2 regions of the Ralstonia condita genome follow, and region 2 is predicted to be linked to the other one. Evidence: predicted binding sites of a transcription regulator. Region 2 holds the regulator's gene; the other holds the start of a gene.
What was found. The regulator FNR, encoded in region 2, switches genes on or off when oxygen is low (the NO sensors DNR and NnrR bind a similar motif). The targets are predictions, from matches to a motif close to TTGATNNNNATCAA.
Positions count from the first base shown of each region.

Region 1: a site for FNR is predicted at 2,610-2,623, ahead of R2N03_RS02685 (oxygen-binding di-iron domain-containing protein). Genes of this name have one in related genera too.

Region 1 is NZ_CATYWO010000001.1:583,912-589,035, reverse strand. Features, by position in the region: gene gluQRS (tRNA glutamyl-Q(34) synthetase GluQRS) at 1-923, shown strand, start outside; gene R2N03_RS02690 (DEAD/DEAH box helicase) at 949-2,436, opposite strand; gene R2N03_RS02685 (oxygen-binding di-iron domain-containing protein) at 2,682-3,497, shown strand; gene R2N03_RS02680 (TetR/AcrR family transcriptional regulator) at 3,481-4,182, opposite strand; gene R2N03_RS02675 (AMP-binding protein) at 4,387-5,124, shown strand, end outside.
Region 2 is NZ_CATYWO010000006.1:175,715-180,838, forward strand. Features, by position in the region: gene ccoO (cytochrome-c oxidase, cbb3-type subunit II) at 1-606, shown strand, start outside; gene R2N03_RS17880 (cbb3-type cytochrome oxidase subunit 3) at 610-792, shown strand; gene ccoP (cytochrome-c oxidase, cbb3-type subunit III) at 805-1,728, shown strand; gene ccoG (cytochrome c oxidase accessory protein CcoG) at 1,725-3,194, shown strand; gene R2N03_RS17895 (FixH family protein) at 3,221-3,448, shown strand; gene R2N03_RS17900 (hypothetical protein) at 3,445-3,699, shown strand; gene fnr (fumarate/nitrate reduction transcriptional regulator Fnr) at 3,719-4,447, opposite strand; gene R2N03_RS17910 (sulfite exporter TauE/SafE family protein) at 4,629-5,124, shown strand, end outside.

The DNA.
Region 1 (5,124 bases), on a different contig from region 2:
CGGAAACCGCCGCCGCGCATGCGCAAGGCGTCTATCGCGGCCGCTTTGCGCCCTCGCCCACCGGGCCGCTGCATATCGGGTCGCTGGTCACCGCGCTCGCCAGTTGGCTCGATGCACGCGTGCATGGCGGCATCTGGCTCGTGCGTATTGAAGACATCGACTTCCAGCGCAACGTACCCGGGGCCGACCGCGACATCCTCGCCACCCTGGAGGCGCTCGGCCTGATCCCAGATGAGGCACCGCAGTGGCAAAGCACACACCTGGCCCGCTTCGAGCAGGCGCTTGAACGCCTGCTGGCCATCGGCAAACTGTATCCATGCGGTTGCACGCGCCGCGAGATCGCAGATTCCGTCACCACCGTCGACACCAATGGCCGCCTGCGCCATCAGACCCTGATCTATCCGGGCACGTGCCGCACCGGATTACATGGCAGGCAGCCGCGCGCCTGGCGGGTGCGCGTGCCGGACCCCGATGCCGCAACCGTCTGCTTTCACGATCGGTGGCAGGGTATGCAATGCCAGAACCTGGCAGAAGCTGTCGGTGACTTCGTGCTCAAGCGGGCCGACGGCATGTGGGCATACCAGATTGCCGTGGTGGTGGACGATGCAGCACAAGGCATCACGGACGTCGTGCGTGGCGCTGACCTGCTGGACTCGACGCCGCGCCAGATTTATCTGCAGCAATTGCTGGGGCTGCCCGCGCTGCGCTATCTGCACGTGCCGGTGGTCGTGAATGCCGAGGGCGAGAAGCTGAGCAAGCAGACCGGCGCACGCGCCATCAGCCGCAGCCAGCCGCTTGCCGCGCTCACTGAAGCGGCGCGGCACCTCGGGCTGGCCATTCGTGCCGACAGTGTGGAGGAGTTTTACCGGGACGCCGTCCCGGCATGGGCCAATCGCCTGGCGCAATTGACCCCGGCGGCATGATCGCCGCCGCTTTCAAGACAACCGCTTAACGCTTGCGCGGCACACCGCCGAGCAGCGCGGCAATCGGGCGCTTGGCTGTGCGTGGGTGGCCGGCGGGCTGCGTCGGCTTGGCGGCCTCTGCCGACTCCGCCGGCACAGACGACTCGTATGGACGATTGAAGAACGGGTCGTCCGATGGGCGGAACGCCGGGCGCACGATCGTGTGATCGAGGACGCGGGCGCCGTTGCGCTCATCGCGCTCACGGGCGCGACGGACTTCACTGCGGGCGCGCTTCTCGTCGCGCTCGCGGCGTTCACGGTCACGCGCCTGCTCGCCGGTCGGATCGAATCCTTCGATCTGCTCGCGCGGCAAGTTGCGCTTGATGAGCTTTTCGATATCGGCCAACAGCCTCTCATCGCCCGGCGCGAACAGCGACAGCGCGTCGCCCGAGGCGCCGGCGCGGCCTGTACGGCCGATGCGGTGCACATAGTCTTCCGCATTGAACGGCAGATCGAAGTTGATCACGCACGGCATCTGCGAGATGTCGAGGCCGCGCGCCGCCACGTCGGTGGCGACCAGCACGTCGACGGTACCTTGCTTGAATGCTTCGAGCGTCTGCATGCGCTCGGTCTGCGTCTTGTCACCGTGGATGGCACTGGCGTTGATGCCTTCTCGTTCCAGCGCACGCGCCAGCCGCGAGCAACCGATCTTGCTGTTCGAGAACACGATGCACTGGCGCGGCAGGCCTTGCTCTGCGCGCTGGCGGAGCAGGTGTACGAGTGCGACCTGCTTGTGGTTGTCGGGGACGGTATAGATGACCTGGCGGACGTTCTCTGCCGTGGCGTTGCTGCGCGCGACTTCGATCGTCTGCGGATGGCGCAGGTAGCTGGAGGCCAGTTTCTTGATCTCGGGCGAGAACGTGGCCGAGAACAGCAACGTCTGACGATGCGCCGGCAGCAGGTTGATGATGCGCTGCAGGTCGGGCAGGAAGCCCATGTCGAGCATCCGATCCGCTTCGTCCAGCACCAGCATGCGCACCTGCGAGAGGTTCACGCTGCGCTGCTGCACGTGATCCAGCAGACGGCCCGGCGTGGCGACGAGGATTTCCACGCCACGGCGCAGTTGCTCGGTCTGCGGGTTCATGTCGACACCACCGAACACGACAGTGCTACGCAGCGCCGTGTACTTCGCGTACTTGGCGACGTTGTCGTACACCTGGTCGGCCAGTTCGCGCGTGGGCGTGAGGATCAGCGCCCGCACCGGATGGCGTGCCGGAGACGCGCTGGTGTTGGCATCGGGCAGCAGGTTCTGGATGATCGGCAGCGAGAAGCCGGCGGTCTTGCCGGTGCCGGTCTGCGCGGCACCCATGACGTCGCGGCCGGCCGTGACCACGGGAATGGCCGCAGCCTGGATGGGCGTGGGCTTGGTGTAGCCGCTCTCGGTCAGCGCACGGAGGATATCGGGATGCAGGCCGAAGCTGTCGAATGTCACCGATTCGTTGACCGGCGCTTCTGACGTTGTCGCAGTGTTCATAGGGGGATGCAGCATGCCGAGGGGCATGGCGGGCGCAATCGGCGCAGGCGGAAAACCGAAGAAAGAACCGCGAGCGGCTCGCGCAATGCGTTAAAAATCAAAAGTTTATCACGTGCAGCACCGTCCGGACGGTGGATACGCACGTCGACGCCCCCGCGTACGCCACGCCTGCCTTGACACGGATCAAGCGCGCAAGCCCGCCGCTGCGCCACCATCGCATCATCCAAACCCGCGCCCCAGCTGCCATGGTCACCACACTGTATGAATCCGCCGAGCACGTCTGCCTGATGTTTTCCGACCTGGTCGACGACCAGGACGACCTGCCGGTGCAGACCAACCAGTTCCTCGTCGTCGACCACGGTCACGGCGCGCTGATCGACCCGGGCGGCCAGATGACGTACAACGCTTTGTTCATCGCGATGAATCGGTACTTCTCGCCCAAGCAGTTGGACTACGTGCTGGCGTCGCATGCGGACCCGGACATCGTGGCTTCCGCAGGCCGGTGGCTCACCAGTTCGAGTTGCGACATCCTGATCTCGCGCGTGTGGGAACGCTTCCTGCCGCACTTCTGCAATGTGGGCAAGACCGAAGGGCGCATCGTGCCGATTCCGGATACGGGCATGGCGATTCCGCTGGGTCAATCGCATCTGCTGGCCGTGCCCGCGCACTTCCTGCATTCCGAGGGCAACTTCCAATTCTACGATCCTGCGTCGCGCATTCTGTTCTCCGGCGACCTGGGCGCTTCGATGGTGCATGCCAACGTGGCCGCCAAGCCCGTGGAAGATTTCGACGCGCACCTGCCGCTGATGGCGCCCTTCCACCGCCGCTACATGAGCGGCAACCGCGTCTGCCGGCTGTGGGCGCAGATGGTGCGCGGGCTCGACATCGAGTGGATCGTGCCGCAGCACGGCCAGGCGTTCCACGGAAAGGCCATGGTCAACCGCTTCATTGACTGGGTGGAAACGCTCGAGTGCGGCATCGACCTGATGACGCCGGAAATCTACCGCCTGCCCGGGCTGCCAGCGGCACCGGCCGGCACAGCACTCAAGACGCGCGCGTAGGCGCCAGCGCGGCGGCAGCCGGCAGGATGATCTTCATCATGGCGCTCGACAGCTCGTGCGCCAGCACTTCCGCATCGATGCGGGAGGGATCGTGCCATGTGTACATGAAGCCCATCACCCCGCCCATCGAATGCGCGGCGACGCGCGCATCGCCAAACTCAAACACGCCCGTGCGCTTGCCCTCATCGAGCAGGGCGTAAAGGTCGCGGTAATACGCGCGCGACATGCCGTGCAGCCATTCCACCGTCTCGGGTCGCAGGTATTGCCGGTCGCGGTAAGTCAGCGCAGCGGCGTAGTGACACCGGATACAGCGGCGAGCCATTTCCAGCAGGCAGGCCTGTAGCCGTTCACGCACGGGCAGCGCCGGATCGGCCGTCTCGCGAATCGCAGACAGACAGACTTGCGCGGCCTCGCGGCACAGGATGTCGAAGATCTCGTACTTGTCGGTGAAGTAGTAGTACACCGCCGGCTTGGTCACACCGAGCGCGGCGCACAGGTCGCTCATCGTCATGCCAGCGTAGCCCTTGGTAAAGAAAAGCTGGGCCGCGGTATCGAGAATCTGGCGGCGGCGTGCCTCCTGCCGTTCCGCAATGTGCGGACGCGTGACTGGCACGGACGCTTGGGGCGCTTCGCTTTCGGCAGACGGATGCACGTCGGGGACGGCAGTTTTGCGGACGGTGGACATGACTTATATTTTCGCACGCCACCTGCGAACGCGCCGTGGCGCCGACGCATCTCGCTACGCAGCGTTTTGAGGAGGCCATGCTTGACGCATCAAACAAGGCTTTCTATATTCATACCCGTTGGTATAAAAATTTACCTTTTAGTATAAACAGCGCGGCGCAATGATGCGCACGCGCTGCACACCCAACGGAGACAAGCTTTGGCGATGGACGAGTCCGAGTACCTCGGGCGGGTCCGCGCGCTATGGGCGCGCGCATGGCCGGCCGGCACACCCCGCGAACCGCACTACCCCATCGGTCGTGCTCCGCTCACCGACTATCTGCGCCACTGGGCACGCGCGACGCCCGACAAGCCCGCCATCCATTTCTACGGCCACGACACGACGTTCGCCCAGCTTGATGACCTGAGCGACCGCATCGCCGCGCTGCTCGCGCAGCAGGGGATCGGCGCGGGCGACCGCGTTGCGGTGTTCCTGTCGAACTGCCCGCAGTTCAACGCGGTGTTCTTCGGCATTCTCAAGCTCGGTGCGGTGTATGTGCCAATCAGCCCGCTGTCGCAACGCGCCGAGCTGATGCACGCCCTCACCGATGCCACGCCGCGCGCGATCGTCGCGCTGGATCGGCTGATGCCGCTCGTGCGCGACGTCAAGGCGGAGACGTCGCTCGAACACGTGTTCGTCACCCGCTACGCCGACGTCCTGCCGGCGCAGCCGACGATGCCCCTGCCCGCCATGCTGACCGAGCCGCCGCTGGCCTGCGATGACGCGATTGATCTGCTGCCCGCGCTTGCCGCCGTTGAGCCGATTGCCCTGCCGCCCGCGTCGCTCGATGCCGTTGCCGCCCTCAACTACACCGGCGGTACGACGGGCCTGCCAAAAGGCTGCATCCATACGCAAGGCGACATGGTCGACATGGCGGCGGCTTTCTCCGCCGTGTCGCTGCGC
Region 2 (5,124 bases):
ATCGTGGTCAGCATCGCCGGTCTGGTGCAGATCGTGCCGTTGTTCTTCCAGCACTCCACGACCGAACCGGTCAAGGGCATCGCGCCGTATTCGCCGCTGCGGCTGGCCGGGCGCGATATCTACATCCGTGAGGGCTGCGTCGGCTGCCACTCGCAGCAGGTTCGTACGCTGCGGGCTGAAACCGAACGCTATGGCCACTATTCGCTGGCCGGCGAATCGGTGTTCGACCACCCGTTCCTGTGGGGCTCGAAGCGTACCGGTCCGGATCTGGCACGCGTCGGCCAGCGCTACTCGGACGACTGGCACCGTATCCACCTGCGCGATCCGCGTGAGGTGGTGCCCGAGTCGAACATGCCTTCCTATGCGTGGCTGTCGAAGACACCGCTGGACAACAGCGACATCGAAAAGAAGATGCGGGTCCTGCGCAAGCTCGGCGTGCCGTACACGGATGCGCAGATCGCCGGTGCGCGCGAACAGCTCGCCGGCAAGACTGAAGAAGATGCCGTGGTGGCGTATCTGCAAGGACTCGGCGTCGAGATGCGCAACCTGCGCGATGTTGCCGGCGCGCCGACCGCGTCGCCTGCCACTGTCGCCGCCAAGGAGTGAGTCATGGCCATGCTGAGCGCAATCGCCACAGCCGTTTTCCTGGTGCTGTTCGTGGGCATCACTTGGTGGGCGTTCTCGGCGCATCGTCGCGCCGCCAACGAGGAATCGGCCATGCTGCCGTTCTCGCTGCCTGATGAAGCCGAGGTCGCCGGTGCACGCACGTACGCGTCGCGCCCGCATCAATAAGGACACAGAATCATGAGCGACTTCATTTCGGAGTTTTGGGGGTATTACATCGCGGCGATCGCCTTGGTCGGCATCGTGTGGTGTGTCTGGCTGCTGTTCTCCCAGCGGCGCATTCAGGTCGCGCCGGGCCATGGCGCCGGCGAGGACACGGGCCACGTGTGGGACGGCGATCTGCGTGAACTGAACAACCCGCTGCCTCGCTGGTGGATGTGGATGTTCCTGCTGTCGTGCATCTTCGCCTTGTCGTACCTGATCCTCTACCCGGGCCTGGGTTCATTCGGCGGCGTGCTGGGCTTTTCCACGCGCGGTGAGTTGGCTGCGCAGCGTGCGGAAGCCGATGCGAAGGTACGTCCGCTCTATGCGCGCTACGCCAGCATGGATATCAAGCAGATCGCCGCGGACCCGCAGGCACGCGAGATCGGCCAGCGCCTGTTCCTGAATAACTGCGCGCAGTGCCACGGTTCGGATGCCGCCGGTGCGAAGGGTTTTCCCAACCTGACGGATACCGATTGGCTCTACGGCGGGGATCCGGACACGATTCTGACCACCATCACCAAGGGCCGCCATGGCGTCATGCCATCGTTGGCCGCAGTGGTGGACGGCAATCAGGCTGTCAATGTCGCGAACTATGTGCGCTCGCTGTCGGGCCTGTCGTATGACCCCATCAAGGCAGCGCGTGGCGAGCCGACCTTCAAGACGGTCTGCGCCGCGTGCCACACAGCCACAGGCAAGGGTAACCAGGCGATTGGCGCGCCGAATCTGACCGACCGCGTGTGGCTCTACGGCAGCGCGGAGGCGACGATCGTCGAGACCATTCTCAAGGGTCGTGACAACACCATGCCCGCGCACGAGAACCTGCTGTCGCCTGAGAAGATCCGTATGCTGGCTGCCTACGTGTGGGGCCTGTCGAACACTAACCCGAGCGCCCAGCAATGAGCGACCAAGAACCTGCCTGGCGCCCCATGACGCCCGCCACTTCGGCGGCGGGCGCCGAAGATGCACCGACGGAGCAGATGCTCTATGAGGTGCGCCGGAAGATCTATCCGCGCGCGGTGACGGGTGCATTCGCGAGTTGGCGCGTCTGGCTGGTGCTGGCGACGCAGGCCGTCTTTTACGGCCTGCCGTGGCTGCAGTGGCATGGGCGTCAAGCGGTTCTGTTCGATCTCGGTGCGCGCAAGTTCTACCTGTTCGGTTTGGTGCTGTGGCCGCAGGACGTGATCTACCTGACGCTGCTGCTGGTGTTGTCGGCGCTCGGCCTCTTTCTGTTCACGGCGGTCGCGGGACGGCTGTTTTGCGGCTATGCCTGTCCGCAGACGGTCTACACCGAGATCTTCATGTGGATCGAGCGGCATATCGAAGGTGACCGCTTTGCCCGTATCCGCCTGGATGGAGAGCGCTGGAGCCCGAGAAAGCTCCGCTTGAAAGCCGCCAAACATACAGCCTGGGTCCTGATTGCACTGTGGACCGGCTTCTCGTTCGTCGGCTTCTTCACGCCGATCCGCGAGTTGGGCATGGAGGTGTGGACCCTCTCGCTCGGTCCGTGGCAGACCTTCTGGATGCTCTTTTACGCGTTTGCAACGTGGGGCAATGCCGGTTTCATGCGTGAGCAGGTCTGTCGGTATATGTGTCCATACGCACGCTTCCAGAGCGTCATGGTGGATCCCGATACCTACGTCGTCACATACGACGCGCAGCGTGGCGAGCCGCGCGGCAGCCGTTCTCGCAACGCCGACTTCGCGGCGCAAGGTCTGGGCGCATGCGTGGACTGCAGCATCTGCGTGCAGGTGTGCCCGACCGGTATCGATATCCGCCAGGGCCTGCAGTATGAGTGCATCGGCTGCGGCGCCTGCATTGACGCGTGCGATCAGGTCATGGACAAAATGCGCTATCCGCGCGGCCTGATCCGCTACACATCCGAGCGGGCGATGCGGGATCGGTTGAGTCCGAAGGAAGCGCGGCGGCATTTGCTGCGCCCCCGCGTGCTGATCTATACCGCGATCATGTTGGTGCTCACCACCGGTTTCGTGACCGCGCTGGCGATGCGCAAGCCGCTCAAGGTGGACGTGATTCGAGATCGCGGTGCGCTGGCGCGTGAGGTGGATGGCGACAAGATCGAAAACGTCTATCGCCTGCAGCTGATGAATGCGTCTGAACATCCGGTTCGCGTCACCGTCACGGCCGAAGGCCTGCCGGAACTGCAGGTGCTTGGCGGTCGCGGAGAATCGACGACCCTCGAGTTGGCTCCGGCGGCCAATCGGCTGCTGCCGGTGCTGGTACGCCGTCCAGCCGACGACGTGCCACCTGGCTCACACAAGATCCGTTTCGTCATCCAGGCGGACGGCGACGGCGACGGCGACAGTCTCGTGCTGCGCGAGCCGTCGAGCTTTATCGTGCCGCGTTGACGCGGCATCCCCAACAGGAGGCAACGATGCACGCAACGCAATCTTCCGCTCAAGCCCGGCCGTGGTGGCGCGAGCCCTGGCCGTGGCTGCTCATGGCCGGCCCGCTCGTCGCCATGATCGGATGCGGCGTCACCATCTGGCTGGCGATCTCGCATCCCGATCCGGTCATCCAGGATAACGTTGTGCGGCGCGGTCTGGTCGTGGAGAAGAGCGTCACCGTGCCGGCCCAAGCCGCTCACGGGGAGGTCCGATGAAACGCCGACTGCTGATGTGGATCTTGTGGCCGGCGTTCTTGAGCGCCGCGCTGGCCGAACTAGTGGTCTTCGCGGTGGTGGATCCGGCAGACCTGCGCTTTTTTGGTGAACAGATCACCGTGTCGGCCGAAGCGGTCTACACGGTGTCGTTCTTTGTGTTCTGGCTGCTGTGTGGCCTATCCAGCGCGCTCACGCTGTATGTGTCGCCTGGCATCGGCAAGTTGGAGGCGCACGAGCATCCGCTCGTTTGAGCGGATGCAGGCAGACGGTTCAGCTGGCCTGGCCGCTCATCACGTGGCGCAGGCCGGCCATGTCGATCAGCTTGACGTGTCGCTGGCGGATCTGGATCAGACCCGCCTCGGCAAAGCGCGAGAACAAGCGGCTGACGGTTTCGAGCTTCAGGCCCAGGTAGCTGCCAAGCTCTTCGCGGCTCATGCGCAGCACGAACTCCGTCGAAGAATACCCGCGCTGGGCAGAGCGCTTGGACAGATTGAGCAGGAAAGCGGCCAGACGCTCTTCGGCCCGCATCGAACCGAGCGTCAGCAGCATCTGGTGATCTTGTGAGATCTCCTTGCTCATCAGGCGCAGGAACTGATGCTGCAACGAAGGGAGTCGGCGTGAGAGCTGCTGCAACTGGTCATAGCGGACCACGCAGACTTCGGTGTCTTCCAGGGCAGTGGCGTCGGACACGTGCCGCATGTCGCCGATGCCATCCAGTCCGACAATCTCGCCCGGCAGATGGAAGCCGGTGATCTGATGACGGCCGTCCTCGAGGGTGAGGTGGGTCTTGAGCGTACCGAAACGAATGCCATAGACGCCCTCGAGAGGTTCGCCGAGGGCATACAGCGTTTGCCCCTTCTTGACGCGGATGCGCTCCGACACCAGCTCATCCATTTTGCGTACATCGTCCGAATTCATTCCCACTGGCAGGCAGATTTGCCCGAGTACACAAGTGGAGCAACGCGAGGCTTGGTCGGAAAGTGCGATTCGTGTAAGCACGGGTGGGGGCGAATGACTTTCGAGTTGGTGAAGTAGGAAATTCTTATGGTGCAGCTGCGCTTTATTATAACGATGACCTTGCGCTTATCGGACGTTTCCGATGTGGTGAATCGCGTGAAATGCGCTTAATTCCCGAAAGCCGGTCAATAACCTTAGCCCATATCAAAAGAGCATCACAAAGATGAGTGCCGCTGTGCTTCTGAGTGTTTTCTTGATCGCGCTGCTTGGCGGGGTCCATTGCCTGGCGATGTGCAGCGGGATCGCACTCGCCGCGGAGAAGGGCGGGGTCTCCGTGCGTATCGTGTCGCGTCGTCGGCTGTGGTTCGAGCAGGTGATCATGCATGCCGGGCGGCTGACGACGTATGCATCGCTGGGCGCAGCGATGGGGGCGCTTGGTGCCACCGTGTGGCGCCAGCAATGGCTGCCGATCCAGCGTGGTCTGTTTGCGCTGGCCAGCGCGCTGCTGTTGACGTACGGTCTGCTGCTGCTCCTGCGCGCGACGGGGGATGCATGGCGTGCTCCGGGGCTGGAACGCATGCTGGGCCGCCTGTCGGGCAAGTTGTCGGCCTTGGCCTCCCGGTTGGGCGGCGGATTTCGCGCCGCACACCCGCTGGTTCGACGGTATGTCATCGGGCTCGCCTGGGGACTCGTGCCCTGCGGGATGGTCTATGGCGCGC